DNA from 4 places in the Micromonospora sp. WMMD734 genome. Region 3 is predicted to be linked to each of the others. Evidence: riboswitches for the same ligand, from Rfam matches in the RefSeq annotation. Region 3 holds a riboswitch; each other region holds the start of a gene.
What was found. A riboswitch is a leader RNA that binds a small molecule or an ion and turns the genes downstream of it on or off. The one in region 3 is predicted to bind cyclic di-AMP.

Region 1 (4,564 bases), 1.7 Mb from region 3:
TGGTCAGGAAACTGATCGCACGGTGCCTGACCACCGGCCTGGCCGTGCTCGCCTTCCTGGTGGTGGCGTTCACCGGCGCGACCGGCTGGGGCCTGGCCCTGGCGGTGGCCGCGCTGGCCGCCGCCGGCTACGAACGCCGGGTCCGCCCCGACGCCGACATCGTCGCCGAGACGGTGCTGCTGGCCGCCGGCATCCTGGTCGGCTACGCCCGCCGGCTCGACGACGGGTTCGACCCGGTGCTGGCGCTCACCGCGCTGCTGCTGCTGGGCCTGGTGCTGCTGGTGGGGCCGCTGCGCGACGCCGGCAACCTGGAGATCCGGGCGGCGAACCTGCCGGTGCGGGCGTGGACCCCGCTGGTCGCCGCCCGCCTCGGCGGCATCCTGCTGGGGCTGCTCGCGGTGGTGGCGGTGGCCGCCGCCCTCGCCCTGCCCGCCGTGGTCGCGCTGGCCGTCGTGCTGGTGGTGGCGGCCGGCTGCGGCGCGGTCGGCCTGGACCTGGCCCGGCGGCGGTTCCGGCCGCCGGGCGGGGGCGGCCCGGTGACCCGGGCGCTACGTGCGCACCAGCCGGAGTTCCTGCTCTACTTCTCCGCCCCACCCGGCTCGGAATACCAGGTCACCATGTGGCTGCCCTACCTGGAACGGTTGGGCCGGCCGTTCCTGGTGCTGCTGCGGGAGCCGGAATTCCTGCCCACGATCGCCGCCGCGACCAGCGCCCCGGTGGTCTACTGCCCCACCCTCAAGGCCATGGACGAGGCGCTGGTGCCCAGCCTGCGGGTGGCGTTCTATGTCAACCACGGGGCGAAGAACAGCCACTGCATCCGGTTCACCCAGCTCACCCACGTGCAGCTGCACCACGGCGACAGCGACAAGGCCCCCAGCGCCAACCCGGTCTCGGCCATCTTCGACAAGATCTTCGTGGCCGGTCCGGCGGCGATCGAGCGGTACGCGCGGGCCGGCGTGGAGATCCCCGCCGAGAAGTTCGTCGTGGTCGGCCGTCCACAGGTCGAAGCCATCGAGGTACGCCGGGAGGCCCGCCCGCCGGCCGCCCCGACGGTGCTCTACACCCCCACCTGGACCGGCCACCACGCCGACGCCAACTACTGCTCGCTGCCGGTGGCAGAGCCGCTGCTGCGCCGGCTGCTCGACCGGGGGGCCACGGTGATCCTGCGGGCCCACCCGTACACCGGGCAGAACCCGGCCTCGGCCCGGCAGTTGGCCCGGCTCACCGAGCTGCTCGCCGCCGACCGGACCCGGACCGGGCGGCAGCACCTGTGGGGGGCGGCGGCCAGCCGTGAGCTGAGCCTGACCGACTGTGTCAACCGCTCCGACGCGCTGGTCTCCGACGTCTCCGGGGTCATCTCCGACTACCTCTACTCGGGCAAGCCGTACGCGGTGACCGACCTGGGCGTCGACGGTGACGAGTTCCTGGACCGGTTCCCGCTGGCCCGCTCCGGTTACGTGCTGCGCCGGGACATGGCCAACCTGGACGAGGTGCTGACCGGGCTGCTGGACACCGATCCGCTGGCGGCGGCCCGGTGGGACACCCGCCGCCGCTACCTGGGCGACTTCCCCGACGACGCGTACGCCGACGGTTTCCTCGACGCGGCCCGCCGGGAGCTGGAGCCGGGCTGGAACCCGCCGGCCCCGCGTACCGCCGGCACCGCCACCTGGGACGACGCTTCGGTGTCCCCGCGCGGCTGACCGGGAGTCGACCCGGGCCGGGGTGGTGGCGTGGTTCGCCACTCGGGCCCGACGCGTGCACGGACGCCCCCTCACCAGTGCCGTCTGCCGCCTACAGACCTGATGACGCAAACGAATCACGCCGTGTGTGCCCTCGCTGACCGGCCGGGTACCGGCAATGATCGGCTCCGCCTGAAGTAGGTGCGGCGTCGGCACTGAGTCGTTGCCGTCATCAGCTCTGTAGGGAGCGAGGGTGGTATGTGCACCCCTCGGACGATGCAGGCGTGGTTGGTCCGGGGCGCGCCGGGTGGCACCCGGCATCGGTGGTGCCGATGCCGTCAGTCCTCGTCGGTCGGGCCGACAGCGGACCGCCCCGGTGCCCGTGGTCAGGCAGCCGAGGCGGTCCGGATCGAATTCGAGAGCAACGGGTCAGGCGGAGTAGCCCCGGGTGGCGATCCAGTTCGCCAGGGTGGTCACGCCGACCCAGTAGGCCGGCAGGGACGGGTCGGCCGAGTCGGCGATCCGCACGGTACGGCCGTTGTCCCGGTAGCCCACGGCGGCGACGTAGTGGCCACCGGGGAAGGAGTGCCAGCCGCCGTCGAGGTCGGTGGCGTCCCCGGCCACGTTCGCGACCACGGCCCGCTTGTCGGTGACCGCCGCGACCACGTCGGCCCGCAGCCGCTCGACCTGCGCGTCGCTCGGGGTGCCGGCGAACATCCGGGTCCGGTACGGATCGCCCTTGACCACGGCGTTGAGCACCCGGGTGGTGTCCTCGGCCGAGTTGGTGCCCATCTCGGTGGTGCCCAACTGGGCGGCGAGGTCGTCCTGGCCGCGCTCGATGCCGGCCGCGCTGAGCGCGTTACGCACCGCCGCCGGGCCACAGTAGTAGTAGGTGATCTGGGCCTGGTAGTCGTAGCGCAGAACCTTCGACGACGGCGGCTTCGGGGCCGCCTTGCGGGTCAGGTCCGGGTCGACGGTGGGACGGGACTTCGCCCGGGTGACGCGCGGCGACGGGGTGGGGCTCGCCGACGGGCTGGCCGTGGGGGTGGCCGACGGGCTGGCCGGGGCGGGCGTGGCCACCCGGGCCTGGGCGCGGCTGGCGACGTCGTCGAGGCGGGGGGCGGTCTCGGCCACGGCGGTGGCGCGCTGCTGGTCGGTCGGGGCGTCGTCGACCCCGGCGGCCAGGGCGGTGCCACCGGCGGCCAGGACGAGGACCGCCGCCGAGCCGACGACCATCCGGTACGGGCGCTGGGCGCCCAGTCGGCGGAGCTGTCGCTTCATGTGGTGCTTCACGGGGTGTTCCTCCACGGGGGCGAGGCGGCCGGGCACGCCGGACCGGCACGTGGCGGGTACGCCACGCGCGGATCGGGTGTTTGGGCCGCTCGTTCGGCAGGGTCCGCCCGACGGGAGCCGGGCGGATCGGCGGGTCGCCCGAGCGGGGTCGGGCGGCGGGGTGGACGGCCGGGTCAGCGCGTCAGGCGCGACGGTCCGGCGGCACCCCGGCACCGAGGTGGAGGGATTACCGAGGGGGTGGGGTCATGCTGCACGAGGAGGGAACTCCTTCCGCTGCCGCCGACCGGGTTAGCTGACGGATTCGGGCGGGAAGATCGCCCTACCCCGGGCCGTGGCCCGGAGATTCACCCCAGGTGGTGCGTGTGGGTCCCCGGTTCGTGACAAGCACGATTGAGCGGGTCGGCGCGGCGTCGCCTGCTGCGATCGGGAACCGCACCGGACCGCAGCGACACTACTGGTCGCCCTCCTCTCCCGCCAAGCCCTGTGACCTGCGTAAACATCGCCGGGCAGGCCGATGTGCGGGGCGTTCGGGCAGCCCGGGTGCGGGCCGGGGACGAATGGTCGTCCGGGCCCGTCGGGGCCGTGACCGGACAACCGACCCGCAACCTCCGATGATCAACGAAGTCGATGTGACCGGGTGTGACGGGCTGTCCGGTTCCGCCGCTGCGTGACCGCGTCCACACCCGCCTGGGTAACAATTCGGTCCCCGGGACTCCCGACCTCCCGGCCCACCCGGCCCGGGGTGGGACCAGGCGGTAGTCGCGGGGCGGGTCAGCCCACCCGGGCCGGGTGCCAGCGGGTGGCCGGGGTCGGGCGGGTCGCCGCCGACGTCGCGGCCCGGGGCAGCGGCACCCGGCCCGGACGCACCCGCTGCGTCGCCGCGTACGCCTCGGCGGCCAGCGACCGGGCGGCCTCGGCGGCCAGCTCGGCGGCCCGCCACGCGACGCGTTCCCGCCAGTGCGCCGCCCGGTACGCCGCCCGCCGGTCCTCCCGGACCGCCCGGGCGAGCATCACCTCGTGCTCGACGGGGTGCCGGCGCGGGTCCCAGCCGTCGCGGTGCGCGAAGACGTCCCGCAGCCGCTCCACCGACAGTTCGCCCCGCCAGTGCGCCGCCACCGCCTCCTGGTGCAGCCACCGCTCCCGGCCGGCGTACTCGGCAGGCGTCCGGGGGGTACGCGGGCTGGGCAGCGCCCCCGCGCCGGTGAACCGTCGGGCCGCCGTCTCCGCCTCGTCGTACTCCTGCCAGGCCCGTTCCAGGGTGTCCTGCGCGGCCAGCCATGCGGCCCGGTGACGGCGGGCGGTCTGGGCGGCCCCGGCGGCGGCCACGGTCACCTCGTCGGCGTAGCGGCGCAGGTCGGCGACCGGGGGTGGGGCGTCGGGCGGCGGCCCGACGGCGGTCACGTCGGTCGGCTGCTCCCGTTCGGGGCGGGCGACCAGGACGGCGAGGCCGGTCAACGCGAGGACGAGCAGCAGGGACCAGATCGCGGTGGCGGTCGGCACCCCGATCAGGAACTGGGACAGCACGGTGGTCACGGGTCGACACCTCGCGGGCGGATGGGGCGGATCGGGGCCGTACCGGGGCGGAACCGTTG
Region 2 (4,564 bases), 470 kb from region 3:
CGACAACACTTCCTGCGCGGAGCCGGCCGACGCCCACGCGGACGTCCACTCCGACGCCCGCGTCCGTGGCGGCAGCAAGGCTGCCCACAAGCGGCACGACCCCAACGAGCTGACCGCCAAGCAGGTCCAGGAGCGGGAGGCGGAGTTCGCCGCCGCCCTGCGCAACAGCGCCCTACAGTCGAAGTCCAGCTACCGCAGCGGCTCGACCGAGGGCACGACGGTGGCGCTGGCCCCGATCAGCATCCCGGTCGTCGTGCACGTCATCCAGCGGGACAGCACCCGGGCCGGGGGCAACATCCCCGACTCGATGATCAACTCGCAGATCAGCGTGCTCAACCAGGCGTACAGCGGTGCGACCGGTGGGGCCGCCACGGGTTTCACCTTCCAGCTCCAGAAGATCAACCGGGTCACCAACGCGTCGTGGTACCCGATCGTGCAGGGTTCCTCGGCCGAGCGGGCGATGAAGACCTCGCTGCGCACCGGCGGCAAGAACACCCTCAACATGTACCTGGGTGAGCTGAGCGACGACCTGCTCGGCTGGGCCACCTTCCCCAAGCGCACCCTGGACGTCATGGACGGCGTCGTGGTGCTCGGCGAATCGCTGCCGAACGGCACCGCCACCAACTACAACCTGGGCGACACCGGCACCCACGAGGTCGGCCACTGGCTGAACCTCTACCACACCTTCCAGGGTGGCTGCTCGGGCTCGGGCGACGGCGTCTCGGACACCCCGGCCGAGCGCGAGCCGGCCTACCAGTGCCCGACCGGCCGGGACACCTGCACCGCGACCGGCAAGGACCCGATCACCAACTTCATGGACTACACCTACGACTCGTGCATGTACCAGTTCACCGCTGGGCAGGCGAGCCGCATGGTGAACGCCTGGACCGCGTACCGCGCGTCGGCCTGACCGGCGGCGCCGCACAGCGTCAGGTGCCGGCTCCGTCCCCTGGGGACGGGGCCGGCACCGTCGTTTCCGGGGTCAGGCGGCGGTGCGACGGGTGTCGAACCCGTGCCGACCGCGCCGGGACGGGCGCTGGTCGGGCAGGCCGGCGACACCGTGCCGACCGGGCACCGGGTCGAGCCAGACCTGCACGGCGGGACGCCCGGCGTCACCGCTGAACGGGCCACCGTGCTCACGGCGGGTGAGCATGGCGACGTCGACGCTGAATTCGAAGAGCCGCCAGTCGACCTGGGGCGCGGCCCGGCCGATCTCGGCCACCAGCGCCACCCGGGCCGGGTCGGTCACCGGCTCGGCGCGACCGGCGACGTACGCCTCGTCGTCGCTGTCCTCAGGCGGAAACGAGTGGAGCGCGTAGCGGCCGTCGCGTTCGAGGTCACGCCGCTTGGGCGAGTCGACGACGAAGCAGAACAGCCCGCCGTCGGTGACCAGCGGGCAGACCGGGTGCACCCGGGGACCGCCGTCGGCGCGGACGGTGGCCAGGTAGCCGAAACCCGACCCGTACTGCTGGAGGAGAAGGCGGATCCCGTCGGCGAGTCGGGGCTCGTCGGCGGCGAATGCGGACCAGGATGCCATGTCGTCATCCTATCGAACAGGCGTTCGAAAATCAGTCCGACACGCAGGTCGAACGGCCCGACGTACGCCTCGGAGCCGGCGACGACGCCGGCCGGTGGGGCGGCCCGGTGGGCGGGTCCGGCCGAGGCGCTGGATATGGTGTCCCGATGCTGCTCTCCGACCGGGACCTCGTCTCCGAGATCAAGGCGGGCGCGCTGGCGCTGGAGCCGTTCGAGCCGAGTCTGGTGCAGCCGTCCAGCATCGACGTGCGCCTCGACAAGCTGTTCCGGGTGTTCAACAACCACCTCTACACCCACATCGACCCGTCGGTGCAGCAGGACGACCTGACGTCGATGGTCGAGGTGCCGGCGGGCGAGCCGTTCGTGCTGCATCCGGGCGAGTTCGTGCTCGCCTCCACGCTTGAGGTCATCTCCCTCGGCGACCAGCTCGCCGGCCGGTTGGAGGGCAAGTCGAGCCTGGGCCGGCTGGGGCTGCTCACCCACTCGACCGCCGGTTTCATCGACCCGGGCTTCTCCGGCCACGTCACGCTGGAGCTGTCGAACGTGGCCAACCTACCGATCACCCTCTGGCCGGGCATGAAGATCGGCCAGCTCTGCATCTTCCGGCTCTCCTCGCCGGCCGAGCACCCCTACGGCTCCGCGGTGTACGGGTCGCGCTACCAGGGCCAGCGGGGGCCGACCCCCAGCCGTTCCTGGCAGAACTGGCGCACCTGGACCATCGGCTGACGCGGCGTGCCGTGTCGGGGCCCCGGGTCCGGGGCCCCGACACGGTGGCTCAGCCGGGTCGGCCGTAGCTGTTGACCGGCCCGTCGTCGACCCGCTTCATCGTGATCGGTTTGCCCGCCTGGGAGGCGTGCACGACCCAGCCGTCCCCGACGTACATTCCGACGTGGTGCAGGTCGGAGTAGTAGAAGACCAGGTCGCCGGGGCGCAGGTCGGCCCGGCTCACCCGGTCGGTGACCTGGCGCTGCTGCCGGGCGTTGTGCGGCAACGACACCCCGGCCTTCGCCCAGGCCGCCATGGTCAGCCCGGAACAGTCGTAGTTGTTCGGTCCGGCCGCGCCCCACACGTACAACTTGCCGATCTGGGCGCAGGCGAACTTGACCGCCGTACCGGCCGGACCACCTGGGTAGCCTGCGGGGCACGGCGCCGGGCGCAGCGGCCCGCCGCCGCCGTTGCCGTAGACCTTGAGCCGCAACTTCTGCAACCTGTCGATCTCGGTGTTGATCTGCTTCTTGCGGGCCGCGAGCTGCGCTTCGGTACGGGTGAGCTGGGCGACCATCTCGTCCAGCGGCGCCTTGGTCGCGGCGAGTTCGTCGCGCAGTTCGGCGACGGCCCGCACCTCGCGCTGCTGGCGGCTGGCGAACCGGTCCAGCAGCCCCAGCTGTTCGACCACCTGGCTCGGGTTGCGGCTGCCGAGCAGGGCGTTGACGGTGGACATGTTCTCGCCCTTGTACGCCTGCACGGCGAGGCCGCTGACCTGGTTCATCGCCTGGTCGACACGGCGTTGCAGGGGGGCGATGCGCTTGCCGAGCGCGTCGGCCTGCCGGCGCTTGGCGGCGAGGTCGATGCGGGTGGCGTTGTGCTGTTCGATGAGCGGTTCGAGCTTGTTCCAGTCCTGGTCGATCTGCCGTTCGATCTCGGCGACCGAGGGGTCGGCGTGCGCCGCCGTAGGGCCACCGGTCAGTACGACCGCTGCGGCGGCCAGGGTGGCGAGGGTGGTGGTGAAGCGGGACCAGCGTGGGCGCGGCACCGTCGTGTTCCGGGCGACCTGGGTCGTCCGGTGCGACGGCGGCCGCGGGGCATGGTGTGCCACCGGGCTCCGGGCTCCTTCTTCCTCGACCGCCTACCGGGTTAGCTGACGGGTTCGGGCGGGAAGGGAGCGCCCTACCGCGGCGGTCGCGGATTCACCCCGGCGTACCTGGGTCCCCGGCTCGCCCGGAGGCGACTCGGCGGTGCCGGCCGACGCCACCCCGGGCGGGGCGGACCTGGTGCCGACCGACGATTGACCAGAGTAGAGATGGTCGTTATCGATCCGCAACCCGCCGGGCCGGCACACTCGGTGACCGGAAAACACGCAACCCCCGGCCCATCGGGCCGGGGGTTGACGTCTGCGCTGGTCAGGGGCGGCGGAAGCCGGCCACCGGCATGTAGTTGATGCTGGTCACCTGGACCGGCTTACCGGTCCGGGGCGCGTGCACCATCATGTCGTTGCCCAGGTAGAGCCCGACGTGGTGCAGGTCGCTGAAGAAGAAGACCAGATCGCCGGGGCGGGCCTCGGAGCGCGGGATGGCCTTGCCCTCGTTCCACTGCGCACCGGTGAAGTGGGTCAGCGAGATACCTGCCGCCTTGTACGCGAACTGGGTGAGCCCGGAGCAGTCGAACGAGTTCGGCCCGGTGGCGCCCCAGACGTACGGGTCACCGACCTGCGCGCAGGCGGTCGCGATCGCGGTCCGGGCGGCGGAGCTGACCACACCGTTGATCGTGGGGCAGCCGTTCACCTTCACCGTGGTCTTCGGCATCGCCGCCTGCAGCCGCTTGATCTCGGCATTGATCTGCTTCTTCTTGGCCGCGAGTTCCTTCTCCTGCTTCACCTCGGCGGCGATCAGCGTGTCGAGCTTCTGCTTCTCGGCGTCGTACTTGCGGCGGACCACGAGCACGGCCTCGACCTCCCGGCGCTGCTCGGCGGCGAGCCGGTCCAGGATGGTCAGCTGCGTGGCGAGGGTGCCCGGCTTGGTGGTGGTGAGCAGCGCGCTCAGCTCCTGCGAGGGGCCAGACTTGTAGTAGCGGGAGGCGAGGTCGCCGACCCGGCCCAGGGCGAGTTCGCTCTGCAGCGCCAGCGGCTCGATCTTCTTCTGGAGGTCGGCCGCCTTCTTGCGGTTGACCTTCAGCTGCTCCTGGACTTTGTGGTGGCTCTCGATGGTCGGTTCGATCTGCTCCCACTGCTTGTCGAGGGCCGCCTCGATCTCCTCGGGCGACGGCGCGGCGTGGGCCGGCACGGCGAACATCCCGGCACCGACGGCGACCG
Region 3 (4,564 bases):
CGACGCCGGAACGTCGCCGGGTCGTGCCCGACGTGTTCGCCTCCGCTCCGGTCCGGGGTGCGGCCGGCGTGCCCGACCCGGCTCCGGTGCGGGGCGGGCCCCACCGGGTCGGTGTGGCCACCCCGCGCCGTCGGGCCGGGGTGCGGGGTGGCTGCCCGGTCGCGGTGCTGGTCCATGGCCACCACCATCCTCTTTCGGCAGGCCGTGGGCACGGTGAACCGGGCGGGCGGGTCGGGACGCTGGCTACCATCGTCCGACGATGACGCGCCGCCCGTGGGTGAACCGGCAGGTCGGCTGACACGTATCCCGTCCCGGACCGTTGGGAGAACTCGCAGACATGGGCGCCGACCACACCCGCCCCGCTCCGTCCACCCCGCCCCGGGTGCGACGGATCCTCGTCATGACGGTGGTGCCGCTCATCGTCGTCACGGTGATCGCCACGCTGCTGCTCTGGCCGGGGAAGACCTCGAAGATCGACCAGGGCGAGCAGGTGCCCCGCTACCACGGCACGGTGACCCGGGTGGTGACCGAGCCGTGCCCGCCCGCCCCGCAGACGCCCGACGGCCCGTCGGGGGTGGCCGACGGGCCGTGCGGGACGGTGACCGTCACCGTCGGGCAGGGGCCGGACAGCGGTGAGCAGGTCGAGACGCCCGTCCCGTCCGGGCCGGGGGCACCGACGGTGGCCGTCGGCGACGAGGTCGTGCTCGTCGCGTTGGCCGACCCCACCGATCCGTCGGTGAGCAGCTACCACATCGCCGAGCACCAGCGGGGCATGCCGCTGCTCTGGCTGGTCGCCCTGTTCGCGGCGGCGATCGTGGCGTTCGGCCGGCTGCGCGGGCTGGCCGCCCTGGCCGGGCTCGGGGCCAGCTTCGCCATCCTGTTGACCTTCGTGGTGCCGGGCATCTCCGCCGGGGGCGCGCCGCTGCCGATCGCGGTCACCGGCGCCGCGTTGATCATGTTCGTGGTGCTGTACCTGACCCACGGGATCACCGCGCAGACCTCGGTGGCGGTGCTGGGCACGCTGGGCAGTCTGGTGCTGACCGGCGTCCTGGGCACGCTGGCCACCGCCGCCACCCACCTGACCGGGTACGGCAGCGAGGAGGCCACCACGCTGTCGATGTACCAACGCGACGTCGACCTGCACGGCCTGCTGCTGGCCGGGATCATCATCGGGTCGCTCGGTGTCCTGGACGACGTCACGGTCACCCAGTCGGCCACCGTCACCGAGCTGGCGCACGCCAATCCGGGGCTGTCCCGGTTGCAGCTCTACCGGGCGGCGACCCGGGTCGGGCGGGCGCACATCGCGTCCACGGTCAACACGATCGTGCTGGCGTACGCGGGCGCGTCACTGCCGTTGCTGCTCCTGCTCACCGCCGACAGCCGCCCGGTAAGCCAGATCCTCACCAGCGAGTTCCTGGCCCAGGAGATCGTCCGCAGCGCGGTGGCGACCCTCGGCCTGGTGGCGGCGGTGCCGCTGACCACCGGGTTGGCCGCGCTGGTGGTCACCGCCGGACGAGGGCCGGCCGACGCCGGTACGGCCGGGCCGACGCCCGCCCCACGTCCCGCCCCCGACCGTGCCGAGGCGTGGGAGGCGTTGAGCGCGCCCCGGCACGGCGAACCGTCCACCCCGGCCCCCGCACGGTGGCCAGACCCGGAAAGGAGCACGGACACCGCATGGTGACACTGCGCTGCGTGACCGAAGGCGAGGTCGCGGCTGTCGGCCACGTCACTGATTACCACTCGCTATCGGGAAAATACTCATTTGGTCGGGTTACAGGCGTAGATCCCCGGTACGACTCTCGGGTAACCTCGCTGCCGGTCACCGCCGAAGGCGCCCACCGGAGCCAGCGGTGCCACCGCCCAATCGCCGTACGGCGAGCCGGGGAACCGAGCACCTGGGGTGAATCCGCGCCAGCGGTAGGGGCCACTTCCGTCCCGAACCCGTCAGCTAACCCGGTCGGCGGTCGACGGAAGGGACAACTGTGACGGCACCCCTACGCCACTGGTGGACTCCGGTGGTGGCCGTGCTCGCCGCTCTGGCGCTGGTCGCCGGCCCGGCCGCCGCCCCCGCGGCGGCAGCACCCAACGCGCCCACCCCCTCGGGGCACGAGGAGGACGAGGAGCCCAAGCTGCTCACCGACGTCATCGAGGCGACGAACCGGGAGTACTCGGCGGCGAAGACCCGACTGGAGAAGTCCAAGAAACGCCAACTCGAATACGCCATCGAGGTGGAGAAGGCGGAGCAGGAGCTGGCGGCGTTGGCTCCGCAGGTCACCGAGATCGCCGCCCAGTCGTACCGGACGGGTCGGGTCGGCGCGGTCGCCGCGCTGCTGGAGAGCGACGCCCCGGACGCCTTCGTCCGGCGGGCCGCCGCCCTGGACGAGCTGAACATGGTCAACGCCGGCAAGCTGGCCGAGGTCAACAAGGTCAAGACCCGGGCCGAGCAGGCCAAGCTCGCCGTCGACGCCGAGGTCCGTGAGCAGCAGAAGCAGGCCAACCTGATGGCCAAGAAGAAGACCGAGGCCGACAAGGCACTGGCCCTGGTCGGCGGTCGGGGCTTCACCGGCGGCCTGGTCGACGCGACGTCCCCGGTGGCCCGCGTCGCACCCGGCCAGACCGCCAACGGCGAGTGGCGCGGGGAGTCGTGCAGCGAGAACGACCCGACCACGTCCGGGTGCATCACCCCGCGCACGCTGCACATGTACAAGGAGGTCAAGCGGGCCGGATTCAACCGGTTCGTCGGCTGCTACCGCCCCGGTGGGCCGTGGGAGCACCCCAAGGGCAAGGCGTGCGACTGGTCGTTGCAGAAGAGCGGGTTCAGCCCGTGGCACAACAACGACACCCGGATGTACGGCAACAACCTCGCCGCGTTCCTGATCCGCAACTCGGACCGGCTGGGCATCTACTACGTGATCTGGAACCGGCAGATCTGGTTCCCGGCCAACGGCTGGAGTTCGTACTCGGGACCGTCCAACCACACCGACCACGTCCACGTGTCGCTGTTGTAGCGGGTGCAGCTGGGCCGAAGCTGCGGTGTCCGGCGTTCCGGACACCGCAGCACCGGCCCGGTGAGTTGATCGAGGCGCACGATGAGGGCCGCCCGGCTGAGCCGGGCGGCCCTCATCGTGACCGGTGCGGGTCAGGAGGCGACGGGTGCCGTCGCGGCACCGGCCGGCACGGCCGGTGCCGGCACCGCGGCGGCGGGCGCGGGCAGCTCGGGGGCTACCTGGCGCACCTCACCGGCGGCGAGCCGGTAGGACATCCCGACCACCGCGCACCGGCCGGCGGCCACCTCGGCGGCGATCACCGGGGAGTTGCCGAGCAGCACCTCGACGGTCTGCGCGATATGGATGTCGACGATCCCGTCGATGTCGTGCACCCCCTGCTGGGCCGCGCGACGCAGGCTCGGCCCGACGGCGGCGACCACCGAGTAGAGGTGTCCCGGGGGCTGGGTGCCGGTCCGGGCCGCGTCCCGGGCCGCCTGCACGGCACCACAGGAGTCGTGCCCGAGGACCACCACCAGCGGGGTGCCGAGCACCGTCACCGCGTACTCGACGCTGCCGAGCACCTCGGGCCCGGCGGTGTGCCCGGCGGTCCGGACCACGAAGAGGTCACCGAGACCCCGGTCGAAGATGATCTCGGCGGCGAGCCGGGAGTCGGAGCAGCCGACGATGACCGCGAAGGGATGCTGGCCGTCGGCGACGGCGGTGCGGTGGCCGGCATCCTGGTTGGGATGGTGGGGCACACCGGCGACGAAACGCCTGTTGCCGGCCTGCAACTCGGCCAGCGCCTGGGTCGGAGTGATCGGGGCCATTGCCTCACCTCGGTCCGGAATCGCACCTGGTCACGCCGGCCGGCGGCGACGACGGCCGTGTCCTCACGGTCACACGCAGCTAAAGGTACGTCAAGATTTCGTGATACACGTTTCAGGCATCGGTCGAAGCCGTGTCGACGGCGTGTCGGACCCGGCACCCACCGAGGTCGACGGGCGACCCACCGGGGGCCGACCGGCCGCTCCGGGGCAACCGTCGGGGCGGCCGACGACGGGTCTCCCAGGTACGGGCCATACCATGACCGGCATGGCGACAGGCGGCACCGGGAGCACCCGGAACTGGACGTTCCTCACCAACCATGGTCATGTGCTGCTCGCCATCGCCCGTAACCCCACCGCCCGCCTCCGCGACGTCGCCGACGAGGTCGGGGTGACCGAACGGGCCGCCCAGGCGATCGTCGCCGACCTGGAGGCCGGCGGCTACCTGCGGCGTACCCGGGTCGGCCGGCGCAACGAGTACACGCTCAACCCGAGCGGCCACTTCCGGCACCCCGCCGAGGCCGACCGCCAGGTCGGCGCCCTGCTCGCCCTCTTCAGCCCCGATCCGGCCGACGCCGGGTCCTGAGCCGCCGACCCGGAGGGCGACGGCCGGCCCCGGCCAGGACACCGCCGGACCGGCACACGTCGACGGCCCGCCCCGGTGGGGACGGGCCGTCGACGGTGGAGGGTCAGCAGAAGCTGCCCGCTCCGCCGCCACCGTCCTGCCGGGTGGTGCGGAAGTCGCACAGGTCG
Region 4 (4,564 bases), 5.0 Mb from region 3:
CCGTGCCGCGGGACGGTCCTCGCACGGACCGGACGACCGGCCCGTGTCCGAGCAGTGCCCCGCCCGGCCGGGTCGCAAACCCGGTACGCAGGGGTGACCGGCACGACTCAGCGGACCATGACCACGGACGTGGCGCGGGCGAAATCGTCGTCGTCGTCATCGTCGTCGTCCCCGCCGCCGCCGAAGCCGCAGGCCAGGACGAGAGCGAGCAGCGCGCCGACCCCGGCCAGCCCGAGTAGTCTCTTGAGCATCGATCCGTCTCCTCGATCGTGGTGACCCATCTCTCGCCCACGGTAGGCACCTGTCACAACCTGCGCCGGGGGAGTCGGCACGCCGTGCCGGGGTGTCGACGGGGCTCGCCCGGCCCACCGCATCCGGTTACCACTGGACCGGGGCCGCTACTCTGGGACGGTTGGAACGGCCGAGCTGTGCCGTTCGTCGGAAGAGAACAGGACCAGCAACGGTGTGGAGAGGGACGGTCCGGTCCGTCGGGATCCGCGAATTGCTCATCCCGAGGGGTGGCGACCGAGGCCATCGGAGGAATACTCTCGGTCGCGGCCCGCGTACTGATGAGGCGCCCGGGGACGGGCGAGTGGAGGTGCTCGCGTGAGCCTGTCGATCGTGAAGTCGGTCCTGCCGGCCGGTGTCATCGAGATCGCCCCCCGTGGTGAGATCGACGTCGACACCGCCTACGAGGTACGTGAGGCGATCGCCGAGGTGCTGGCCAAGGGCCGGCCCGCGCGGATCGAGCTGAACATGCGACTCGTCACCTTCATCGACTCCGTCGGGATCAGCGCCATGGTCGCCGGCTTCCAGACCGCCGAGGTCAGCGGCGTCAAACTGATCGTCACCGAACCGAGCCGGTTCGTGCACCGGCAGCTCTGGGTGACCGGCCTGCTCGGTCTCTTCGGCGCTCCGGAGCCGTACTTCGCCGGTGCCGCCACCCCGGAGGTGCTGCCCGGCGCCTGACCGGGCCACGGGCGGCGTCCATGCCGTCCGACCAGTGACGTTGCCAGTCCGTCTCCGGTACGGCACGATCGTGCGACCGACGACGGTCAGGAGGCCCGGTGGTCCGGCGGGAGAGCTTCAGCTACACGGTGCAGGCGCGCTGCTCACCGGCGGACGCGACGGCGCTGCTGAGCGACCTGTCCCGGCAGGAGGAGCTGCATCCGCTGATCGTCCGGGTACGCCGGCTGCCCGCCCGGCCGGGTGCCCTGGCCAGCTATGCGATCACCGACCGGCTGGAGCTGGGGCCGCTGCGGTTCCCCGTCACCTACCAGGCCGACGTGCTGCTGGCCGGCGACGACGAGATCGTGACGGTGGCCCGCCAGCAGCCCGGCACCACCGTACGCAACCACACCCGGCTGCGGATGGAGGGTGACCTGCTGCGGATCGACGTAGAGATCACCCTCGCCGCACCGGCGCCGTTGTTCGGCTACGCCTTCCGGCAGGCCCGCGCCGCCCACCTGGGGCTGGCCAGCCGCCTCGGTGCCGTTCTGGACTCCCGGGCCGGCGACCCGCCTCCGGTGGGCTGACCACCGCCGGCACCCGGGCTGCCCGACCCGGTCGCGGCGTGGCGGCACCCGACCTGACCTACCGTTGCGGCCGGCCGTGGTCCGGTGGCCCGCCCGGGTCGGACGGGCCACCGGGTCGGCTCAGATCATCGACAGGTGCACGTGGTTGGTGTGGTCGCTGGACGGGTCCCCGTTGCCCCCGCTGTACGCCTTCCACCCGCTGCTCGGCAGCCAGATCCGCTTGAACCAGATCACGTAGAGCACACCGAGCCGGTCGGCGTTGCGGATGAAGTACGCGGCGAGGTTGTTGCCGTACGTCCGGTCGCCGCCACTGGCCACCCCGCCGAAGCCACCCTTCTGGGCGGCGAAGTCGCACGCCCGGCCCTTGGGGTGTTCCCCGGAGCCGCTGGGCCGGTAGCAGGAGACGTACCTGGTGAAACCGGCCGCCTTGGCCTGGTTGAGGGCGTTGAGCGTACGCGGGGTGATGCAGCCGTTGGCCGGCGTCGGGTCGTTGACGCTGCACGACTCGGACGGCCAGGAGCCGTCGGAGTTGCGGGGCGCCCCCTTGGCGTTGCTGGTGGACGTGCCGTCCGAGCTGCCGGAGTCGCGGGAGGTGGGGGCCGGCTTGTCGGCGGCGGCCACCGCCAACGCCCGCTCGGCCTGTTCCTTGCGTTTGCCCATGGTGGCGACCTGCTTGCGCTGTTCGGTGATCTCCCGGGTGACCGCGGCCCGGGTCCGGGTGGCCTGGTCCCGGGTCTCGATCATCGTGCGCAGTTCCTGGTCCTCCCGGGTGGCGACCGTCTCCAGCGCCGCCGCGCGGTCCAGGAAGCCGGTCGGGGTGTTGCTGTTGAGCAGGGCGGACATCGGTCCGAGCCGGCCGGTGCGGTAGGCCGCGCCGGCGATCTCGCCGACCTTGGCGGTCTGCGTGACCAGTTGCCCCTCGATGGTCTTGAGCTGCCCGTCGAGTTCCTTTTGGCGTTTGGTGGAGCGCTCCAGGGCGGCCTTGGCCTCCAGCCAGCCCTTGCTGGCCGCGTCGAGCTGGTCGCGCAGCGCCGGGGTGCCGCCCTCGTCGTCGTCGCCCGGGGCGGCGAGCCGGGTGGTGGGCGCGGCGACGGCCGGGGTGAAGGGCGCGGCCGACACGCCCAGGGCCAGCGCCGTGACGACTGCGGCCAGCAGCCGCGTGGTGGTGCGTACGTGCATGCGGATGTCCTTCCGTCAGCCGCCGACCGGGTTAGCTGACGGGTTCGGGACGGAAGATCCCTACCGCTTGCGCGGATGCACCCCAGGAACGTGGTTCCCCGGTTCGCCCGGGCGGGCGATTAGGCGGCGGCCTCCGCCTGGCGGAGACCGGGGCCGAGCCTACCGGTACGCGTGTGACGCCTGCCTACCTCGTGACTGAGGGTACGAGAGTGAATACCCTCAAAAGGGGCAAACAGCGCAGATTTCCGTGATCTCTGTGCGGGAGTACCCGCCGGGGCTGACCGTCCGGCCCGGGGTGGGGGTCACCAGTGGGCGGGTCCGCACGCCCCCGGGGTCGCCCCGGGCTCGATCTGGAGGGTGGCGTGCTCGATGTGGAAGTCCTCCCGCAGGGCGCCCCGGGCGGCGGCCAGCACCGTGCCGACCTCGGCGTCGCCGGCCAGGGTGAGGTGGGCCGAGGCGACGTCCATGCCCGAGGTGAGCGTCCAGACGTGCAGGTCGTGCACCTCGGCGACGCCGGGCACGGCGGTGAGCCGGTCGTGCACGGCGGTCACCGGCAGGTGCTCCGGGGCGGCCTGCACCAGGATGCGTACCGCCGCCCGGCCGAGTCGCCAGGTGCGGGGCAGGATGAACACGCCGATCGCCACGGCGACCAGCGGGTCGGCCCACCACCAACCGGTGCCGGCGATCAGCAGCGCCGCCACGATCACGCCGACCGAGCCGAGCAGGTCGCCCAGCACCTCCAGGTACGCCCCACGCAGGTTGATGCTCTCCTTGGCGCCCTCCCGCAGCAGGCCGAACGCGACGATGTTGGCGAGCAGGCCGAGCACCGCCACCACCAGCATCGGGCCGGCCAGCACCTCGGGCGGCTCGCCGAACCGGCGGACCGCCTCGATCAGCACGTAGACCGCGACCCCGCTGAGCAGGACGGCGTTGGCCAGGGCGGCGAGCACCTCCAGCCGGTAGAGGCCGAAGGTGCGCTGCGGGTCCCGGGCGGCCCGCCGGGTGGCGGTGATCGCGGCCAGCGCCATCCCGATGCCGAGCACGTCGGTGAACATGTGCCCCGCGTCGGAGAGCAGGGCCAGCGAGCCGGTGCCGAAGGCGGCTACCGCCTCGACCACCATGAGCACGGCGAGCAGCCCGAACGCCGCCCAGAGCCGCCCCCGGTGCCGGTGCGCGGCGTTGCTGACCGTCGCGCTGTGGTCATGACCTGCGCCCACGTCCACACCTTCCGTCGCCGCTGCGGACCGGCTCCAATCTATGCTCACATCGCTATGTATGCAAGTGATGGTCGGTCGTCCGGCCAGGTGGGACGGGTTCCGGGCGGTCAGCCGGTCGGTTCGACGGTGGTGAGGCGCTGGGTCGCCCGGGACAACGCCACGTAGAGCGTCCGTACCCCGGAGCCCGGATCGGCCCGGATCTCGCCGGGGCAGACCAGCACCACCCCGTCGTACTCCATGCCCTTGGCCTGGAGGCTGGTCACCACCTGCAACCGCGCCCCGCCCCGGTCGCCCAACCAGCCGGCCACCTCGTCGCGGCGGGGCACCGGGGTGATCACGCCGACCGTCCCGGCCACCTCCGCCAGCAGCGCGTCCACCGCGTCGGCCGTCGCGCGGGCCAGCTCCGCCGCCGGCACCTGCAACGCCACCGGGTCCACCCCGGTGGACCGCACCGCGCTCGGCAACTCCAGGTCGGGATAGAGCCGGCGAATCTCCGCCGCCGCCACCGCGAAGATCTCCGCCGAGTTGCGGTAGTTGGTGGAGAGCGTGAACCGGTGCCGCCGCCGCCGACCCAGCGCCTGGTCCCGGGCCCGGTCCAGCTCCGCCTGGTCACCCGTCCAGGCGGTCTGCGCC

Region 1: another riboswitch for cyclic di-AMP. It lies ahead of ACN267_RS14750 (C39 family peptidase); the one in region 3 lies ahead of ACN267_RS22100 (coiled-coil domain-containing protein).
Region 2: another riboswitch for cyclic di-AMP. It lies ahead of ACN267_RS24385 (NlpC/P60 family protein); the one in region 3 lies ahead of ACN267_RS22100 (coiled-coil domain-containing protein).
Region 4: another riboswitch for cyclic di-AMP. It lies ahead of ACN267_RS00800 (coiled-coil domain-containing protein); the one in region 3 lies ahead of ACN267_RS22100 (coiled-coil domain-containing protein).

What each region holds. Positions count from the first base shown of each region.
Region 1 is NZ_JBMHMK010000001.1:3,455,335-3,459,898, forward strand. Features, by position in the region: gene ACN267_RS14745 (CDP-glycerol glycerophosphotransferase family protein) at 1-1,700, shown strand, start outside; gene ACN267_RS14750 (C39 family peptidase) at 2,109-2,960, opposite strand; cyclic di-AMP (ydaO/yuaA leader) riboswitch at 3,235-3,379, opposite strand; gene ACN267_RS14755 (hypothetical protein) at 3,744-4,505, opposite strand.
Region 2 is NZ_JBMHMK010000001.1:5,633,232-5,637,795, forward strand. Features, by position in the region: gene ACN267_RS24370 (zinc metalloprotease) at 1-910, shown strand, start outside; gene ACN267_RS24375 (pyridoxamine 5'-phosphate oxidase family protein) at 983-1,537, opposite strand; gene dcd (dCTP deaminase) at 1,684-2,262, shown strand; gene ACN267_RS24385 (NlpC/P60 family protein) at 2,312-3,352, opposite strand; cyclic di-AMP (ydaO/yuaA leader) riboswitch at 3,365-3,501, opposite strand; gene ACN267_RS24390 (C40 family peptidase) at 3,657-4,564, opposite strand, start outside.
Region 3 is NZ_JBMHMK010000001.1:5,164,867-5,169,430, forward strand. Features, by position in the region: gene ACN267_RS22090 (heavy metal translocating P-type ATPase) at 1-176, opposite strand, end outside; gene ACN267_RS22095 (YibE/F family protein) at 338-1,681, shown strand; cyclic di-AMP (ydaO/yuaA leader) riboswitch at 1,848-1,979, shown strand; gene ACN267_RS22100 (coiled-coil domain-containing protein) at 1,983-3,008, shown strand; gene ACN267_RS22105 (carbonic anhydrase) at 3,140-3,814, opposite strand; gene ACN267_RS22110 (helix-turn-helix transcriptional regulator) at 4,071-4,397, shown strand; gene ACN267_RS22115 (lipocalin family protein) at 4,501-4,564, opposite strand, start outside.
Region 4 is NZ_JBMHMK010000001.1:164,322-168,885, forward strand. Features, by position in the region: gene ACN267_RS00785 (hypothetical protein) at 108-251, opposite strand; gene ACN267_RS00790 (STAS domain-containing protein) at 607-969, shown strand; gene ACN267_RS00795 (SRPBCC family protein) at 1,068-1,535, shown strand; gene ACN267_RS00800 (coiled-coil domain-containing protein) at 1,656-2,714, opposite strand; cyclic di-AMP (ydaO/yuaA leader) riboswitch at 2,719-2,850, opposite strand; gene ACN267_RS00805 (cation diffusion facilitator family transporter) at 3,017-3,931, opposite strand; gene ACN267_RS00810 (HelD family protein) at 4,039-4,564, opposite strand, start outside.